Regions from separate parts of the Actinoplanes missouriensis 431 genome, predicted to be linked through region 2. Evidence: riboswitches for the same ligand, from Rfam matches in the RefSeq annotation. Region 2 holds a riboswitch; the other holds the start of a gene.

Region 1 (8,858 bases), 4.0 Mb from region 2:
CCAATGACTTGTTTAGCACTCCCGGGTACCGAGTGCAAGAAAACCCATCTTCCCGCGAAACCTCGGTACCGGACCGGTAATCCGATAAGGATCTTGAAAGCGCAGGTCAGGGTTGCCCGGGCGGGGGCCGGCGGGTATGGAGGACGTCATGGACAACTGGACCGTACGCCGGGTCACACCAGAAGACGCGGGACGGATGCGAGCGCTGCGCCTGGAGATGCTCGCGGACAGCCCGCTCGCCTTCCTGGAGACCCTGGCCCAGGCCGCGGCCCGGCCGCACGAGAGCTTCCGGCACCGGATCCGGCAGTCCTCCTCCGGGTCCGAGACGGCCCAGTTCATCGCCGAGCCGCCCGGCGCGCCGTTCATCGGACACGCCGGCGGAACCGTGCTGCCCGACGAGCCGCACTGCACGGTCGTCTTCGCGGTGTACATCACCCCCGCGCACCGGGGCGGCAAGGCGCTCGCGCAGCTCGTCGACGCGGTGGCCGACTGGTCGCTGGCGTGCGGCCGCAACGAACTGATGCTGGAGGTGGTGGTCGGCAACGAGCGCGCTGTCCGGGCGTACCAGAAATTGGGTTTCGCCGACACCGGTGTGCGCCTGCCGCACCCCACCGTGCCGGTGCTCACCGAGCTGCAGATGCGCCGGCGGATCTGATGAGACCGCGGGCCCGGACCGTGCTGACCGCCGCGAACGGCACCACCGCGGCGGGATTGCTGATCGCGAAACTCACCGGCTCCACGATCAAACGAGGCCCGGGCGGCATCCTGATCGCCGAGGGTTACCGGTTCCGGAAACCGCCGGCCTCCTGCTTCACCATCGGTTCAGTGATCATCACGAAGAGGTCCGCTGAATGGTTGCTGGACCCCCGGCGCGAGCGCCTGCTGGCCCACGAGACCCGGCACGCCGATCAGTACGCCGTGCTCGGGCCGCTCTTCTGGCCGGCGTACTGGATCGCCTGCGGATGGTCGATCACGCTGACCACGTCGTTCGGGGTGCGCAACTACTTCGAGAAGAGGGCCGGGCTCGCGGACGGGAACTATCCCGAGTTCGAGCCGCTGCGGCCCTGGATCCAGCGGGTTCTCCGCCGGTCGTGATCGATTTTGGTCGGGAGGACGGACGCACAGCGCCTCCGGCACGAAGCCATGTGGGTCAGCGCTGGATCGTTGGGTCCCTCGGAGATTGTCGCCAATGTCCAGGTGAGGGGCCGCTTACGGCGTCGCGTCCTCCCGCGTAGAGCATCCTGCCCATCCGGAGATCGGATCGCAAGTCCTCCGAGGAGGGATTTTCAACAACCGGCAGAGATGCGGTTACTGAGCGTCATCCTCGGTTCATCCGAGCAGGCCGGCTTCGCGCGCGCCACGCAGCGACGGCTTGATGGTGTGCGTCGGTCCAACCTGGCCCGCGACCGCGTCCAGAGTCTTCAGGCCCTCGCCGGTGTTGTAGACGACGGTCTCCTTGGCCGGATCGAGCTTCCCGGCCTCCACCAGCTTCTTCAGTACGGCCACAGTGGTGCCACCGGCCGTCTCGGCGAAGATGCCGGTGGTCTCGGCGAGCAGCCGGATGCCGGCGCGGATCTCCTCGTCGTCGGCGTAATCCATCCAGCCACCGGTGCGCTTGACCGCCTCGATCGCGTACGGCCCGGCGGCCGGGTCGCCGATGTTCAGCGACTTCGCGATGCCGGTCGGCTTCACCGGCGTGATCACGTCGGTGTCGTTGTGCAGCGCCGTGGCGATCGGGTTGCAGCCGGCCGACTGGGCGCCGAACACCGTCCAGCCGCCCTCCGGCGCCTCCACGAGTCCGATCTCGACCAGCTCGCTGAACGCCTTGTCAATCTTGGTGAGCAGCTCGCCGGACGCCATCGGGACGACCACCTGCGCCGGGATACGCCAGCCCAGCTGCTCGGCGACCTCGTACCCCAGGGTCTTGGAGCCCTCGGCGTAGAACGGGCGCACGTTCACGTTCACGAACGCGGTGTCCTCGAACTCGTCGGTCTCCACCAGCTCGCTGCAGAGACGGTTCACGTCGTCGTACGAGCCCTCGATCGCGACCAGGTCACCGCCGTACACCGCGGTGGTGATGATCTTGCCCTGCTCCAAGTCGGACGGGATGAACACGATGCTCGGCACACCGGCGCGAGCCGCGTGCGCCGCCACCGAGTTCGCCAGGTTGCCGGTCGAGGCGCAGGAGAACCGCTTGAAGCCCAGCTCCTGGGCCGCGGTCAGGGCCACCGAGACGACCCGGTCCTTGAAGGAGTGCGTCGGGTTCTGCGAGTCGTCCTTCACCCACAGCGGCGCGGTCAGGCCGACCGCGGCGGCCAGCGCCGGGGCGGAGACCAGCGGGGTCAGTCCGGGGTCGAGGGTCACCCGGGTGGCCGGGTCCTGCCCGGCCGGGAGCAGCGCCGCGTAGCGCCAGATGTTCTGCGGGCCCGCCTCGATCTCGGCCCGGGTCACCCGCGCGAGAGCCGCCTCGTCGTACGCGACCTCGAGCGGGCCGAAACACTCGTAACAAGCGTGCTGGGCGGCGAGCGGGTACTCCGCGGCGCAGGCGCGGCAGATGAGGCCGCGAGCGGGGGAGGTGGGGGTAGCAGTGGGTGCGCTGACGGCAGACGTCATCGAGGCCTTCCTCTCATCTTTCCCCGCGGCGACCTGCCGGAACGGGGACGGAATTAGCACCTGCCGAGCGGGTGGGCCTCGTCATCGAGACACGCGCGGTGGTTGCCGGGGCTTCAACGGGCCGTTCCCTCTGCCCCTCTGGATGAGGTATTCAGTTGTTTCCCGAAGCTTACGACGAGAGTCCGCGATCTTCACCACGAGTTCCCGAGGTGTGAGCGACTTCCCTCCGGCACGCTCCTCCGCGACCTTGGCAGGTCCTGCCCGCGTGGCAGCCACTACTCGCCTGGATCGCCCCGGGCGGGGCAATGCCACTTAGCTGATATTCAGTGGCAGGTCCGGCCGTCCGGTCCGGTGATCATGATCCGTCGGGACCTGTCGCTCGTGCCGCCAGGTCACACCCGTGATCGACTGAGGTTGAGCGGCGTGGGACAGGCGGCTCACGGTGGGGCTCGCCCGGGGTTGGTGGCTCACAATGGGCTCACCCGGGGTTGGCGGCTCACGGTGCGGCTCTGTCGCGGGGGCTGCGGCGCACGGAGGTGCACGCCGGCCGTGATGAGGTCGCACGGAAACGGTTCGTGTGCTGTCATCCCCGCCCTGGCGTTGATGAATCGCCACGCAGGCGTTGCGTGTGACCTGGTCCCCCGCCGCAGGCGTTGCGTGTGGCCTTGTCGATGCGGCGGCGGCGTTGCGTGGAGCCTCATCTACGCCGCTGGTGCCGCGGACGGTCTCGGGCCGGGCTACGCGACTGCGCGGGCCGGTCGATGCGGCGATCCGCACCCACCGCCCCGCTACGGCATCGATCCTCTAGGAAGTCACGTCCTTGCGGGTGAATCGGTAGAACGCGACCCCCCAGAACAACGTCGCGTACACCACCGCCGAGATCGCCCCCTGCGCCAGATTCTCGGTCTGCACCGGGCTGGACAGCAACCCGCGCCAGGCATCGGCGTAATGCGTGGGCAGCAGGTTCCGCAACCCGCCGAGCGCAGTGATCTGGTCCAGGATGCTGGAGAGGATCCACAGCATCACAGCGCCCCCGACCGCCCCCAACGCCGCATCGGTCAGCACCGACAGCAGGAACGCCAGCCCTGCCACCACGAGCATCACCACGGCGAGATAGGCCACCACGGCCAGCAGCCGCAGCAATCCTTCGGACGCCGGCAGCTCAGCGGCGATGGTGCTCCCGAGGGGCCCCCACCCGTATCGCAGCGTCCCGATCAGCAGGGCCGTCCCGGTGAGCGTGAGCAGGGCCAGCAACGAGTACGCCCCGGCGACGATCAGCTTCACCCCGAGCAGCCGCCCCCGCGGGACCGGAATCGCCAGCAGATAGCGCAGGCTCCCCCAGCTCGCCTCGGACGCCACCGTGTCGCCGAAGAACAGCGCCACCACCACGACCAGCAGGAATCCCGCGGAGACGGCGAGCGCGAACAGCGCGAAGTTGAGCCCGCCCGAGGTGGCCAGGTCGGCGATGCTGCTGAACGCGCCGCTGACGTCGCCGTCCTCTTCCGGGCCGGGGTCGCCGATCTCGAACGCGACCAGCATGATCACCGGCAGGAGCACCATGAAGCCGAGTGCCAGCTGGGTGCGGCGCCGGGAGGCCTGGCGGCGCACCTCGGCCCAGATCGGCAGTGTGCGTGACGCCCGGTAGCCGGCGGCGGCCACCACGCTGCCTGCGGAGTCGGTGCTCATCGGTCCCCACTTCCCCGCGAGTTGTCGCCCACCAGGGCCAGGAACGCGTCTTCGAGCCGCCGCCGGGGCACCAGCCGATCCACCCCGATGCCGGCCGACACCAGCGAGGCGACCATTTCCGAGCGGGGTGTCCCGTTCATGTCGACGATCAGGCTGGACGCGCCCTCCTCCTTGACCGAGCGGACGCCGAGCTCTTCCAGCACCCGTGTCGCGCCCGGCACATCGGAGACGTCGAGCTGCACCGACGGGGAGTCGCCGACGATCTCGTCGACCGGGCCGGACGCGACGATCCGGCCCTTGTTGACCACGACGGCGTGGGTGCAGGTCTGTTCCACCTCGGCGAGCAGGTGGCTGGAGACGAGCACGGCCCGGCCGTCGGTGGCGTACCGCTGCAGGACGCGGCGCATCTCGGCGATCTGCGGCGGGTCCAGGCCGTCCGTCGGCTCGTCGAGCACGAGCAGTTCGGGCAGGCCGAGCATGGCCTGGGCGATGGCGAGACGCTGGCGCATGCCGTGGCTGTAGTTCTTGGTCCGGCGGTGCACCGACGCGCCCAGGCCGGCGATCTCCAGCGCCTCGTCGAAGCGGGCGTCCTCCCACGGGCGGCCGGTGGCCTGCCAGTACGCCCGGAGGTTCTGATAGCCGGTGAGGTGCGGCAGGAAGCCGGGGCCCTCGACCAGCGCGCCGACCCGGGACAGGATCGGCGCGCCCGGCACCAGCCGGTGCCCGAACACGAAGATCTCGCCGGCGGTCGGTGTGGTCAGGCCCATCAGGACCCGCAGCGTGGTGGTCTTGCCGGCGCCGTTCGGTCCGAGCAGGCCGACGACCTGGCCCCGCTCGACGGTGAAGCCGATCTCCTGGACCGCCACGAAACCGTCGCCGTACGCCTTGCGCAGCCCGTCGACCACGAGCGGGGTGTCCGCGTACCGCGCGTCGACGGTGGTCTCCCTGCGGCGGTGCCGGCTGCGGAGGATCAGCAGGACGGCGACGAGGCCGAGCAGGACTGCGGCGACGACACCGGCGAGCACGTACCACCAGAGGGTCGCCGGGTTGGCGATCGGCGTGCCGGTCAGCGTCGGGAGGGTGAGCGTGGGCTCTGCCGCGACCGTGTAGGTGGTCGGCTGCGCCGGGGTGAGGAACGCCTGGTCGGAGGTGGCGACCGCGACCCGCAGCGTGTGCCCGGCCTCGATCCGGCGCACGATTGCCGGCATCGTGACGGTGACCGGCTGGGCGTCCTCGACGGTCTCCGGCAGCCCGGTGAGCCGGACCGGCGCGACGAGGCCGGCGCTGAGCGTGGCCGCGCCGCTCTGGTCGACGTCGTAGAGCTTGACGAAGAGCGTGGCCGCACCGGTGGGCGAGGCGGCACGCAGTCGCACCTGCGGGGCTCCGCCGACCTCGATCGAGGCGTCCAGCGGTTCGGAGGTGAACGAGGCGAACTGACCGGGAACGTCCATCGCGATGCCACCGCTGAGCACCGAGGTGAGCCGTCCGCCGATGCCGGGCAGCGAGCTCAGGGTGCCGGGGTTGCCGTTCGGTGGGTTGGCGATCGGCTGCGCCGATCCGGTGAGCGAGACCTCGGTGCGTCCGGTTCCGCCCATTGAGGGGTACGCCTTCGCGGAGTACCCGTTCGTCACGAGTCCCCGATCGAGGGCGCTGAAGCCGGCCACCCGCGACCAGGTGAAGTCGTCGCCGGGCGCCTCGCCCTCGCCGTTCAGGTAGTGGTCGAGCCACTGCACGGTGAGGTACTTGACCCGGTCCGAGTCGGAGGCCGGCCCGGCGCCGCCGTCGTGCCCGCCGGTGAACCAGGCGACACGGACCGGGGTGCCGGTGGCGGCGATCCCGCGCGCGTTCGCGTCGGCCTCGGAGAGCGGGAAGAGCGTGTCGACCGCACCCTGGATCAGCAGCGTCGGCGCCTTGATCTTGTCGAGGGTGGCTGCCGGGCTGGACTTGCGGAGCAGCTCGACGGTTCCGTCGTCGGGGATGCCGGTGGTCGCCATCTGCAGGTAGGCGGCGCAGACGTCGGCCGCGAACCGGCCGCAGGCGGGGTCGGCGGTCTGCGGCCGCCCCGGCGTGGCGGAGTCCGGCGTGGCGGAGTCCGGCGTGGTCGCATTCTGCGTGTCCGAGGCCGGCAGGGCCGAGTCCAGCGTGGCCGAGCCGTTGCCGAAGAACAGGCCCGCCCAGGACTTCTTGAAGACGCCCACCCCGCCGGTGTCGGCGGACTGCGGCAGGAACGACGTGTTCAGGTCGTTCCAGGTGATCGACGGGACGATCGCGTCGACCCGCTGGTCCTGACCGGCCAGCATCAGCGCGAGCGCGCCGCCGTAGGAGCCGCCGACCACGCCGACCCGCGGGTCGCCGGCGGCGTCGGTGCGCACCTCGGGACGCTTCGCCAGCCAGTCGAGCAGCCTCTGGGCGTCCTTGACCTCGTAGTCCGGGTGGTCCAGGTGGATCTCGCCGCCGCTGCGGCCGAAGCCCCGGGCGGTGTAGGCGAGCACCGCGTAGCCACGGGCGGCGAGGCTCTCGGCGTCCGAGCTCACCGAGTTCTTGGTGCCGCCGAAACCGTGCGCGAGCAGCACGGCAGGCACCTTCCCCGAGCGGTCCCGGGGCAGGTAGAAGCGGGCGTCCAGGTCGACCGGCTCGTTCCCGGACGGCCCGGAGTTCACGGTCAGGCGCAGATCCTCGGCGGCCCAGGCGTCAGCTCTTGAGCGGACCTGCCAGACGGTCGCGGCGGCGAGCAGCACGACCACGACCCCGGCGATGATCGCCCGGCGCCGGGTGAGCCGGGGCAGCTTGCGCAACCCGGCGGTCAGGGCAGACATGGCGCACACGCTAGCCGGAACCGACTGTGCGACACCTGTGAACCGGTCAGCATCCCGAATCGGTGCGGTGGCGTTTCTCCACGCTCGCGGCGACCCCGCCGACCAGGCCCGTCACGTTGTCACCGGTGACCTTCACGAGCAGCGCGTTCGCGCCGTCGGAGACCTCCCAGGCGGCGCCCGGACGACCGAAGATGATCTTCCCGTCGGGGTACCGCGCCGTCACGTCGGCGAGCTCGGCACCGACCGCGAGGCCGGCGTCGGTGGCGGCGCCGGGCGCGGTCACCTCGATCTGGACCAGCCGGCCGTCCGCGAACCGCAGCTTCGGCTTCTGCGGCAGCGCCGAGCCGGTGCCGGTGGCACAGCCCGCCTCGTCGGTCTTCAGCGCGCCGACCAGCTGGGCGCCGATCAGCTCGTCCCGGGTCTGACCGATCCGGTACGGCCCGAACCCGCTCGCGGTGAGCCCTTCACCCGTGCCAGGAGCCGCCGGAGCAGGTGTCTTCTCCGTGTCCGCGCCGCATCCGGTGACGGTCAGCGCGACGAGCGCGGCGATCAGTACGAGCCTCAACAACGGCCTCCCGAGCCTGCGGCGGATAGCGTGGACGTCCAAGAGCCCGAACGATCAATTCGGAGGCATCCGCGGTGGCTGATGATCTCACGCTGACTGTGACATTGCGGTCGGCGGCCCTGGACGCGCGGCGGGGCATCGTCCGCCTGCACCCGGAGGTGATGGCAGCTCTCGCGCTGCGGCCCGGCGATCCGGTCCGGCTGACCGGCGCCCGCACCACGGCCGGCATCGTGGCCCGCGCCGAGAGCACGTCGAGCCGGGCCCTGCTCTACGCCGACGACCTGATCCTGGGCAACCTCGGTGTCCGCGACGGCGGCCAGGTCACCGTAACCCCGGTCCCGGTCGTCGCGGCGCGCCGGGTCACGCTCACCGGACCGGCCGAGATCGTCGCGGTGGTCTCCCCGGAGATGCTGCGGCTCGCCCTGCTCGGCAAGGTGGTCAGCGCCGGCGACGACGTGTCGCTGCTGCCGCAGGACGTCCTGCCGGGCGCCGGCGACCGGGGCCTGGTCGAGGCGGCGCGGCGCAGCCTCGCCAACCGCGTGGGGTACGCGTGGACCAGCACCCTGCTGACCGTGACGTCGCTGGACGGCCCGGACGCCGCTCTCGTCACCATGGACACCGTGGTGGCGTGGCAGGACGGGCCGGTCACCGCCGGGCCGTCGGTGGAGTCGGTCCCGGTGATGACGACCGAGGCGCCCAACCTCGATGACCTCCCCGGTCTCCGGCCACAGGCCAAGGAGCTGGAGGAACTGCTCGACCTGGGCTTCAACCACGGCGAGGTGCTGGCCCGCCTGGGCACCAAGGTGACGCTCGGCGTGCTGATCTCCGGCCCCTCCGGGTCCGGCAAGTCCGCGCTGGTCCAGGCCGTGGGCGCCGCGGTGGGAGCTTCGGTACGCGGTGTCTGGGCGCCCGAGCTCGCGGCGCTCACCAACAACGCGGCGGCGGCCCGGTTACGTGAGCTGAGTCAGGAGGTCCGCGGCAAGACGCCGGCCGTCCTGCTGATCTCGGACGTGGAGGCGCTGGCGCCGCGGGAGGAACCCGGCCCGATCTCCACGGTCTTCCGCCAGGTGCTCGCCGAGACGGTCGCGGCCGGCGCGGCGGTGGTCTGCACGACCAGCAAACCGGAGTCGGTCGACCCGGTGCTGCGGGCGCCCGACCTGCTCGCCGTCCAGCTGACC
Region 2 (8,858 bases):
TGACCGCCCGCGCGGAACTGCAGAAGATCGGATCGGCGCCGTGGAGCACCGGTGCCGTCACCAAGTCCTGCACCGACGCGGTACTGAACCCGGGCACATACAAGCCCTATTTCCATCTGGAAACGGCCACCTTTGCAACGCATATGAGGTCCATCGGCTGCATCGACCTCTATTACAACGGCAGTTCGACGTCGGGCTGGCAGCGCTGCTACACCACCGCCTGGCACGAGCGTCCGGGCTGAGCCGTCCGGCTCGGCTGACCTCCGCGGCGGTGGACGCTTTCCTCCATCGCCGCGGAGGGGCGACATGTTCTAGGGTCGATGGGTGAGTGACCGAACCGCTGCCCTGCTCGTCATCCTCGGCGCAGCCGGGTTCATCCTCTTCGGAGTGTCCGTGATGGATATGTCGTGGTCGAAGGCCACGTTCATCATCGGAGTGCCTGCGGCGGCCTCCCTCAGCGCCCTTTATCTGAAGAGCCGTCAATCGCGCTGATCAGGGCGTCGTGTTTCCGCGAGCGGCCGGCTCCGCCCAGACATGAGCGCCGGTGACCTGGGCGCCCGGCACGTCCCTCAGCAGCCCTTCGGGGTCGGCCAGCCCGGCGATGCTGCGCAGGAGGTCGGCGCGCAGCTCCACGGTGGCGGTCGCCAGGTCGTCGTCCTCGTCCTCCCAGTCGACGGCCGCCTCCCGCAGCCGCTGAACGGCGAGCCCGGTGACCGCGTCCGGGTCGTCGACGGTGACGGTGAGGCGGCAATGGAGATGCACCGTCAGGGGTCGCGGCGTCGTCATCCGCCGATGATCCCACCATCGCTCGAGGGGACGCCTGGCGAGCGGAGTGGAACGCGTTCTAGTCTCAGGGGCGTATCCGAGGCTGGGAGGCTCCGCTGTGACGACCGCCCGTGATCTGGCCCGGCGCTCGCAGGCGGCGGCGGGCGCCGGCGACCGTGCGGCCTGGCTCGCCCTGTTCGCCGACGACGCCCTCGTGGAGGACCCGGTCGGCCCGTCGCCGCTCTCGCCCGACGGGACCGGCCATCGCGGCGCCGAGGCCATCGCCCGCTTCTACGACACCGTGATCGGCCAGGTGGAGGGCCTGCGGTTCGAGATCGAGCGCTCCTACCTCTGCGGCGACGAGGTGGCCGACGTCGGCGCCATCCACCTGGCCCTGCCCGGCGGCCATTCCCGTCAGGTCCACGGCGTCTTCACCTACCGCTCCGACGGCGCCGGCCGGATCGCGGCGTTGCGCGCCTTCTGGGAGTTCGACGACCCGGCTACCCGCGAAGAAAAACCATCAGAGCCTCCCGGTATGGGATGAGAGTGCGCACGTCCAGGTACTCCTCCGGCCCGTGCTGGCCGTCCCCGCCGGGACCGAAGATGACCGCGTCCACCCCGTGCGCCGAGTAGAACCGCCCGTCGGCGGCGCCGTGTTTGCGGAGCAGCGTCCCCTCGTACCCCTGTGCCTGGGCCGCGGACCGCAACCGGCGGACGAAAGCGCTCGCCGGGTCGGCGGCATGCGGCGCGCCCTGCGCCTCCACGGTGACCCGCACGTCCGGCCCGGCCACCGATGCGAGGTAGGCGGCGACGTCGCCCGAGGTCAGGTCCGGGTCGGACGGCGGGAACCGGATGTCGAGCAGCGCCGACGCGTCGGCCGGGACGATGTTGGCGGCAATGTTCGACGTCTGGATCCGTGCCACGTTCACCGTGGTGGTCCACGATTCGGACGGCGGGACGGGGTAGCGGGCGAGCAGCCGCCCCACCGCCTCGGTGACCGCGACCAGGGCGTTCGTCCCCAGCCACGGATAGGCGGCGTGCGCGGTCCGCCCGGACGCGTCCAGCCGCACCCGGAGGATGCCCTTGGATTCGGTGACGATGCGCAGCCCGCTCTGCTCCCCGATGATCACGAAGTCGGCGCGGACGCCCTGGGCGACCTGGTGGCCGGTCCCGTCGAAACCGCCGACCTCCTCGTCGGTGACCAGTTGCAGCGCGATCGGGTGGGGCAGCGACCGGGCGCAGTCCCGGAACACCGTCGCCAGCACGACGGCTGCCGCTTTCATGTCGTGCGTTCCGCGCCCGTAGAGCCGGTCGCCGTCGCGGCGCGGGACGAACTGGGCGTCGGTGCCCGGCACCACGTCGAGGTGCGCGTTGAGGATCACCCGGGGCGTCTGCGGACCCGTGGTGACCAGGGCGCTCGGCTTGCCGCCCGCCTCGAAGCGGCGCACCTCGAAACCCGGTCCGACCAGGTCGAGCACGAAGTCCAGGGCGCGCCGCAGCTCATCGGGCCGGTCCGCGGTGGACCGGATCCCGATCAGCCGCTCCACCGCCGCGAGAAGCGTCTCCATCCGGGAACGCTAGCGCGGCTTCAGCTCACCCGCCTCGACGGCGACCGGGAGCTTGTTGCCGGCCGGTGGGAGCGGGCACGTCGCGAACTCGGTGTACGCGCACGGCAGGTTGGTGGCCCGGTTGAAGTCCAGCGTCACCGAGCCGTCCGGTCCGGGCGGCGCGATGAACAGGCTGCGGTTCGCGGCGTACGTGGTGAGGCCGGACGTGGCGTCGGTGAAGAGCGCGAACAGCGAGCCGGGCGTGGACCCGTTGAAGACGATCAGCGACAGCGGCACGCCGCCGATCTCGAACTCCACGACGCCGGGGGACTCGTAGACGTGCTCGATCCCCTCGGCCACCGACCCCACGGGTGTCGGCCGCGGTGCGTCGTAAGCCGCGAATTTTCCGGAGACGACCCATTTCTCGTCTGCCGGGTAAGCGGGCGTCCCGGTGTATGCCGCCAGCACCGGACTGGACGGGTGACGCGGCCGCACCACGTCGAACCCACCGCGCCGGGCGATCTCGATGACCGCGTCGCCCCATCCCACGGTCACATCGCCGCGCTCCGGAATGGGCGCGAACTGATGAGTTCCGGTCACCGGAGATCCGTCGACGAGGAGCTCCTCGCCCGGCTCCAAGGAGACCGTGACCCCGGACTCGCCGGTGCTCCACGACCCCGGAGCATCCGGGAACCGCTGCGGCTCCGCGGTCAGCCAGTGCAGCCCGGTGATCGCCAGGAACCCGTGCGGATCGGCTCGCCGTTTCTCGTGCGCCGCGTGCCACTCGTCCCACTGCTGCTGCCACAAGCTCGTCATACCTGCCAACCCTAATCCCTACTTGTTGCCTGGGATATAAGGGTCTGCTACGTTGTTGATCAGGTCATGAGTGCCAGCACGAAGCCCCGGCTTGCTGGCCGGCAACCCTTGCGTTCGCGATGGGGTGCCCCGGGTGAGGACCGGGCCGTGGTCGAACCCGACACGGCAAGTGCGAGCCGAGAGGTGCCCATGTCCGTGTCCCTTGACATCGTCGGCGACGACCTGAAGGTCGCGCTCCCCACCGGCGAGACGGTCCGTTTCGCCCATCTCGACTACGCCGCCTCCGCGCCCTGCGTGTCGGCCGCGGCCGAGGCGGTGGCCGATCTCCTGCCGCGCTACGGCAGCGTTCATCGAGGCACCGGGGTACGGTCCCAGTCGTCCACGATCGCCTATGAGCTGGCCCGGGACGTGGTGGCCGAGTTCGTCGGCGCCGGACCCGAACACGAGGTGATCTTCACTCGGAACACCACCGACGCGTTCAACCTGCTCGCCCGCTGCCTGCCGGCCGGCACCACGACGATCGTCTTCGACGGCGAGCACCACGCGAACCTGCTGCCCTGGCCGAACCCGGTCCGGCTGCCCGCGCCGTCGTCGCCGGCCGAGGCCCTGAGAAGCCTCGAGCAAGCCCTGAGGAACACGACGGGCGACGTCCTCGTGACCGTCACCGGCGCCAGCAACGTGACGGGCGAGATCTGGCCGGTCCGGCAGATCGCCGGCCTGGCCCACCACTACGGCGCGCGGGTGGCCGTCGACGCCGCCCAGCTGGCGCCGCATCGACCGGTGGACCTGACCGAGCTGCAGGCCGACTACCTGGCCTTCTCCGGTCACAAGCTGTACGCCCCGTTCGGCGCCGGCGTGCTGGCCGGCCGCTGGGACTGGCTGGACGCGGCACCCCCGTACCTGGCGGGTGGTGGCGCGAGCGCCGCCGTGGGCGACCGGCCCGGTGAGCTGGACTGGGCGACCGGCCCGGCCCGGCACGAGGGCGGCACCCCCAATCTGCTCGGCGCGGTCGCCGTCGCCGCGGTCTGCGAGGCCCTGACCGCCGCGGATCGTGACGTGCTCGCCGCGCAGGAGGAACTGCTGCTGGACCGGCTGCGGGCCGGGCTCGCGACGATCCCCGGCGTCACCGAGGTGAGCCTCTTCGGCCCGAAGCATCCCCGCGTCGGCATCGTGTCGCTGGCGTTCGCCGATGAGGACCCGGCGGACGTGGCGCTGCGACTCGGCCGCGACCACGGGATCGGCGTGCGTGCCGGGCAGTTCTGCGCGCACCCGCTGGTACGCCGGCTGACCGGGCGTGCCGAGACCGCGGACTGCGGCACGGCGACCGGTCTGCTGCGGATCAGTTTCGGTCTGGGCAGCACCACCGACGACGTCGATCGGGTGCTCGCGGCGCTGCGAAACACCTGATCCGCAACCGGGAAGTCACCGGGCTGATCGGCGTCGCTGCCGATCATCGCAATGTGGCGACCGTGATGAAGTGGCTGCGCGACCGGCTCCCGACCGGTGGCGGGCTGCGTGACGAGGACTGGGCGAGCCGGCACCGGCTGCTGACGGTGCTGCTCGCCGCCGTCCTGGTCTTCCTGATCATGTTCGGGGTGCTGCGCGGCGAGGGCCACACGCTCACCCTGCTGCTCACCGTCGTGCCGGTGCTGCCGTGCCTGCTCGCCGCGAGCCGGCTGCGCTCGCGCCGGCTGCGGGCGGTCTGCGTCGCGATCGGCTACACGATCGCGTGCGGCGGTTTCGTCGCGCTCTGCCACGGCCTGACCGAGGCGCACTTCTCGTTCTTCATCGCGGTCGCCGCGCTCGCCCTCTACCGGGACTGGGCGCCGTTCGGCGCGTTCCTGGTCGCCACCACCCTGCACCACGCGGTCTTCGGCTCGCTGGTCAGCGACCACACCTACGACCACGGCTCGGCGGTCGCGCATCCGCTGGTCTGGGCGCTGCTGCACGGCGCCTCGGTGCTGCTCGCGGCCGGTTTCCAGATCGTCTCGTGGCGTCTCACCGAGGTCGAGGAGGACCGGGCGCGGGAGAACCTGGACGAGAGCCAGGCGCAGCTCAGCGTGGCGTTCGACGCCACGCCCGTACCCATGGCGATGTTCTCGCCGGACGGCCTGGCCCTGCGCACCAACGCCGCCTACCGCGTGTGGCTGGGCCTGCCCGAGGAGCTGCCCGCCGGCTTCGGGCTCAAGGACATCCCGCTCATCCCGGTCGACGGCGACCAGGCGTCGATCCTCACCCTGTTCGCGGAGAGCCGGGAGTCGCGGACTATCACCCGCCAGTACCGGCGCCCGGACGGCTCGCTGATCTGGGTCGAGGTGCACGGCACCGGCCTCTACGACCGCAACGACCAGCTCCGGTTGATCTACGTGCACTGCTTCGACGTGACCGCGACCCGTGACCACGAGGCGGAGCTGAGCTACCAGGTTCGTCACGACACGCTCACCGGCCTGCTCTCCCGCAAGGCGTTCGAGCACGACCTGGCCGCCCTGCTGACCGGCAGCACCGAGCCGGTCAGCGTCATCTACCTGGACGTCGACCGCTTCAAGGTGATCAACGACGGCGCCGGGCACACCACCGGCGACGACGTGCTGCGGGCGCTCGCCACCCGGCTCGCCGCGGTGGTGCCGGCCGGCGCCGTGCTCGCCCGGCTCGGCGGCGACGAGTTCGTGGTCGCGCTGACCGGCCCGGCCGGCACCGGCCTGCGCGTCGGCAACAGCATCCTGGCGGCCGTGCACGAGCCGGTCGCCGGTGTCCCGGTGTCGCTCTCCATCGGCGTGACCACGGCGTTCGGCGGCGTCGGCGCCGACGAGGTGGTCCTCGCCGCGGACACCGCCATGTACGCGGCCAAGCGCGCCGGCGGCAACCGCCTCCAGGTCTTCACCGAGGACCTGCGAGTGCCGGTCCAGGAGCGGATCGCCGCCGAGGCCCGCCTGCGCCGCGCGCTCGCCGGCGACCCGCGCTCCACGCTGCCGCTCTGGTTCCAGCCGGTGGTCTCCACCGCCACCGGGCAGATCGTCGGCGCCGAGGCGCTGGTCCGGATGCGCACCGAGCAGGGCACCGTGCTCGCGCCGGGCCTCTTCATCGGCGCCGCCGAGGAGACCGGCCTGATCGTGCCGCTCGGCGACCACGTGCTGCGCTCCGCCGTCGAGCACCTGGTGCACTGGTCGGACCGGCTCGGTTACGTGTCGGTCAACGTCAGCCCGCGCCAGCTCGCCGAGCCGGACTTCGTGCCGAAGGTGGCGTCGCTGCTCGCCGAGTACCCGTACCTCGACCCGTCCCGCCTCGTCCTGGAGGTCACCGAGACCGCGCTGATCTCCTCGACGGTCGACGTGAGCGAGCGGCTCGCCCTGCTCAAGCAGCTCGGCGTGCGGATCGCCCTGGACGACTTCGGCACCGGGTACAGCTCACTGACCTGGCTCAAGTCGCTGCCCGCCGACGTGGTGAAGCTGGACCGCTCGTTCGTGGCCGGCCTCGCCGAGGACGCCCGCAAGGCGTCGATCATCTCGGCGGTGCTGTGGCTGGCCCGGTCGCTCGGGATGTCCACGATCGCCGAGGGCGTCGAGGAGATCGCCGACTGGGACGCGCTGCGCGCCGCGGGCTGCCCGGCGATCCAGGGTTACCTGATCAGCAAGCCGTTGCCGGCGCCGGAGTTCGACATGCTGCTGACCACCGGATCCCCCTTCAGGGGAGTTCACCTGGACGAAACCACAGGGCATGTCCTGGCCGGTTAGAGTCCGGCCATCCTTGACAACGTTGATCCTTTCATCGGCACCGCGGCCACCGACCTGCCTCGCGCACACGGGTTGGCCGCCACGTGGTGGTGGCCGAAACCGCAGGTGGGCAACACCCACCCGGGCGCCACCTCGCCCTTCGGCATGGTCTCCGCCTGTGCCTACTCGGGGGCGTACCCCACCGGGTACGGCCGGTACGCCAAGAACACCGAGGGCGTGCCGGAGGAGATGTTCGACAGGCTGCAGGCGAGTGGGTTCACCCACTTCCAGCAGTCCGGAACCGGGGCAATCCGGAAATATTACAACTACGCAAGGGTCACCCCGATGGTCCAGCCGCTCGACGACCTGGGCCAGTCCTGGCTGCTGGAGGACGAGCGGGCCGAGGCCGGCTACTACGCCGCCAACCTGGACACCGGCGTGCGCTGCGAGATCACCGTGGGGGAGAAGGTGGCGGTGCACCGCTACACGTTCCCCGACAACGACAGCGCCCGCGTGGTGATCGACCTGTCCTGCGGCGGCCTCGCCATCGACCTCGGCCGCACGGTGCCGCTGCGCGCCCAGGTCGAGAGCATGGGGTACGGGCACGGCCAGGCCACCGTGGTGATGGAGGGCGTCCCGCTCTCCGTGCACATCGAGGTGGACGCCCCCGGCTGGCGGCAGATGCTCTGGTACGACCGGCGGCTCATCCCCGGCGGCACCCGGCTCGACTTCGACAGCATCCGGCACACCACGCTGCGGCCGTTCGGCATGCTCTTCATGGGTCCGGCCCGGGCCGGGCAGACCGTCGAGGTGCGCCTCGGGTTCTCGCTGCGCGGCTGCGACCAGGCCCGGGCGAACCTGGAACGGGAGGCGTCCGGTGGCTTCGAGGCGGTCCGGGCGCGTACCCGGGCACGCTGGCGCGACCACCTCGGCCGGGTCCAGGTCGACGGCGGAACCCCGGCCCGCCGTACGGTGATGGCGACCGCGCTCTACCACTCGCTGATCAAGCCGTGCATCGCCGACGACGAGAGCCCGTTCTGGCCCAGCGGCGGCCCGTGGGCGTTCGACATCTGCACGATGTGGGACATCTACAAGACCCAGCTGCCGCTGCTCTCGGCGATCGCCCCGGACCGGGCCGGTGACGTGCTCGAGTCGCTGATCCGGGTCTGCGAGGAGGAGGGCAACTTCCCGATCGGGTACCGGATGGCCCGCGGCGCCGACCGGTTCTTCCGGCAGGCCAGCGCGCTGGCGCACACCGCGCTCGCCGACGCGCACGCGCTGCGCCGCCCCGGCATCGACTGGACGTGGGCGCTCGTCCACATGGTCGACGACCTGCGCCGGCTCTACGGCGAGGACTTCTGGGAGCACGGCGTGGTGCACCCGATCACCCACACGCTCGACCTCGCGTACGCCCACCACTGCACCGCGAAGGTGGCCCGCGCCCTGAACGACCACCGCCTCGCCGACGACCTGGAACGGCGCAGCCGTGACTGGATCAACGCGTTCGACCCGGCCACCGGCCTGCTGCGCGACTCGGAGTTCTACGAGGGCGGCAAGTGGAACTACTCGTTCCGCCTGCTGCACGACATGGCCGCCCGGATCGGCCTGGCCGGCGGCGACGCCGGGTTCATCGCCAAACTCGACACCTTCTTCGGGTACGGGGCGGAGCCGGTGATCCAGCCGGGCCGCGCCCCGTCGCCCGTCGAGATGGCGACCGGCTACGCCCTCAACCGCTTCGAGGGCCTCAACAACGAACCCGACATGGAAGCGCCCTGGGCCTACCACTACGCCGGCCGCCCGGACCGTACCGCCGAGGTCGTGCACGCCGCCCTGACCTGGCAGTTCGGCACCGGACCCGGTGGCCTGCCGGGCAACGACGACTCCGGCGGCCTGAGCTCCTGGTACGTCTGGGCCTCGCTCGGCCTGTTCCCGGTCGCCGGCCAGAACCTGTTCCTGGTGAACGCCCCCGCGTTCGAACACGCGCGGCTGCGGGTCGAGGGCGGCGAGTTCGTCATCGAGA

The links. Region 2 has a riboswitch for S-adenosylmethionine ahead of AMIS_RS16775 (aminotransferase class V-fold PLP-dependent enzyme). Riboswitches for the same ligand answer to the same signal wherever they lie in the genome.
Region 1: another riboswitch for S-adenosylmethionine. It lies ahead of thrC (threonine synthase); the one in region 2 lies ahead of AMIS_RS16775 (aminotransferase class V-fold PLP-dependent enzyme).

What each region holds. Positions count from the first base shown of each region.
Region 1 is NC_017093.1:8,323,704-8,332,561, forward strand. It holds gene AMIS_RS38030 (GNAT family N-acetyltransferase) at 149-655, shown strand; gene AMIS_RS38035 (hypothetical protein) at 655-1,095, shown strand; gene thrC (threonine synthase) at 1,330-2,613, opposite strand; SAM riboswitch class I at 2,624-2,762, opposite strand; gene AMIS_RS38045 (ABC transporter permease) at 3,418-4,299, opposite strand; gene AMIS_RS38050 (alpha/beta fold hydrolase) at 4,296-7,115, opposite strand; gene AMIS_RS38055 (hypothetical protein) at 7,162-7,680, opposite strand; gene AMIS_RS38060 (AAA family ATPase) at 7,755-8,858, shown strand, end outside.
Region 2 is NC_017093.1:3,580,629-3,589,486, forward strand. It holds gene AMIS_RS16750 (hypothetical protein) at 1-242, shown strand, start outside; gene AMIS_RS42720 (hypothetical protein) at 325-492, shown strand; gene AMIS_RS16755 (hypothetical protein) at 493-786, opposite strand; gene AMIS_RS16760 (nuclear transport factor 2 family protein) at 884-1,309, shown strand; gene AMIS_RS16765 (M20 family metallopeptidase) at 1,266-2,333, opposite strand; gene AMIS_RS16770 (DUF1684 domain-containing protein) at 2,343-3,128, opposite strand; SAM riboswitch class IV at 3,191-3,306, shown strand; gene AMIS_RS16775 (aminotransferase class V-fold PLP-dependent enzyme) at 3,318-4,535, shown strand; gene AMIS_RS16780 (putative bifunctional diguanylate cyclase/phosphodiesterase) at 4,589-6,859, shown strand; gene AMIS_RS16785 (GH92 family glycosyl hydrolase) at 6,869-8,858, shown strand, end outside.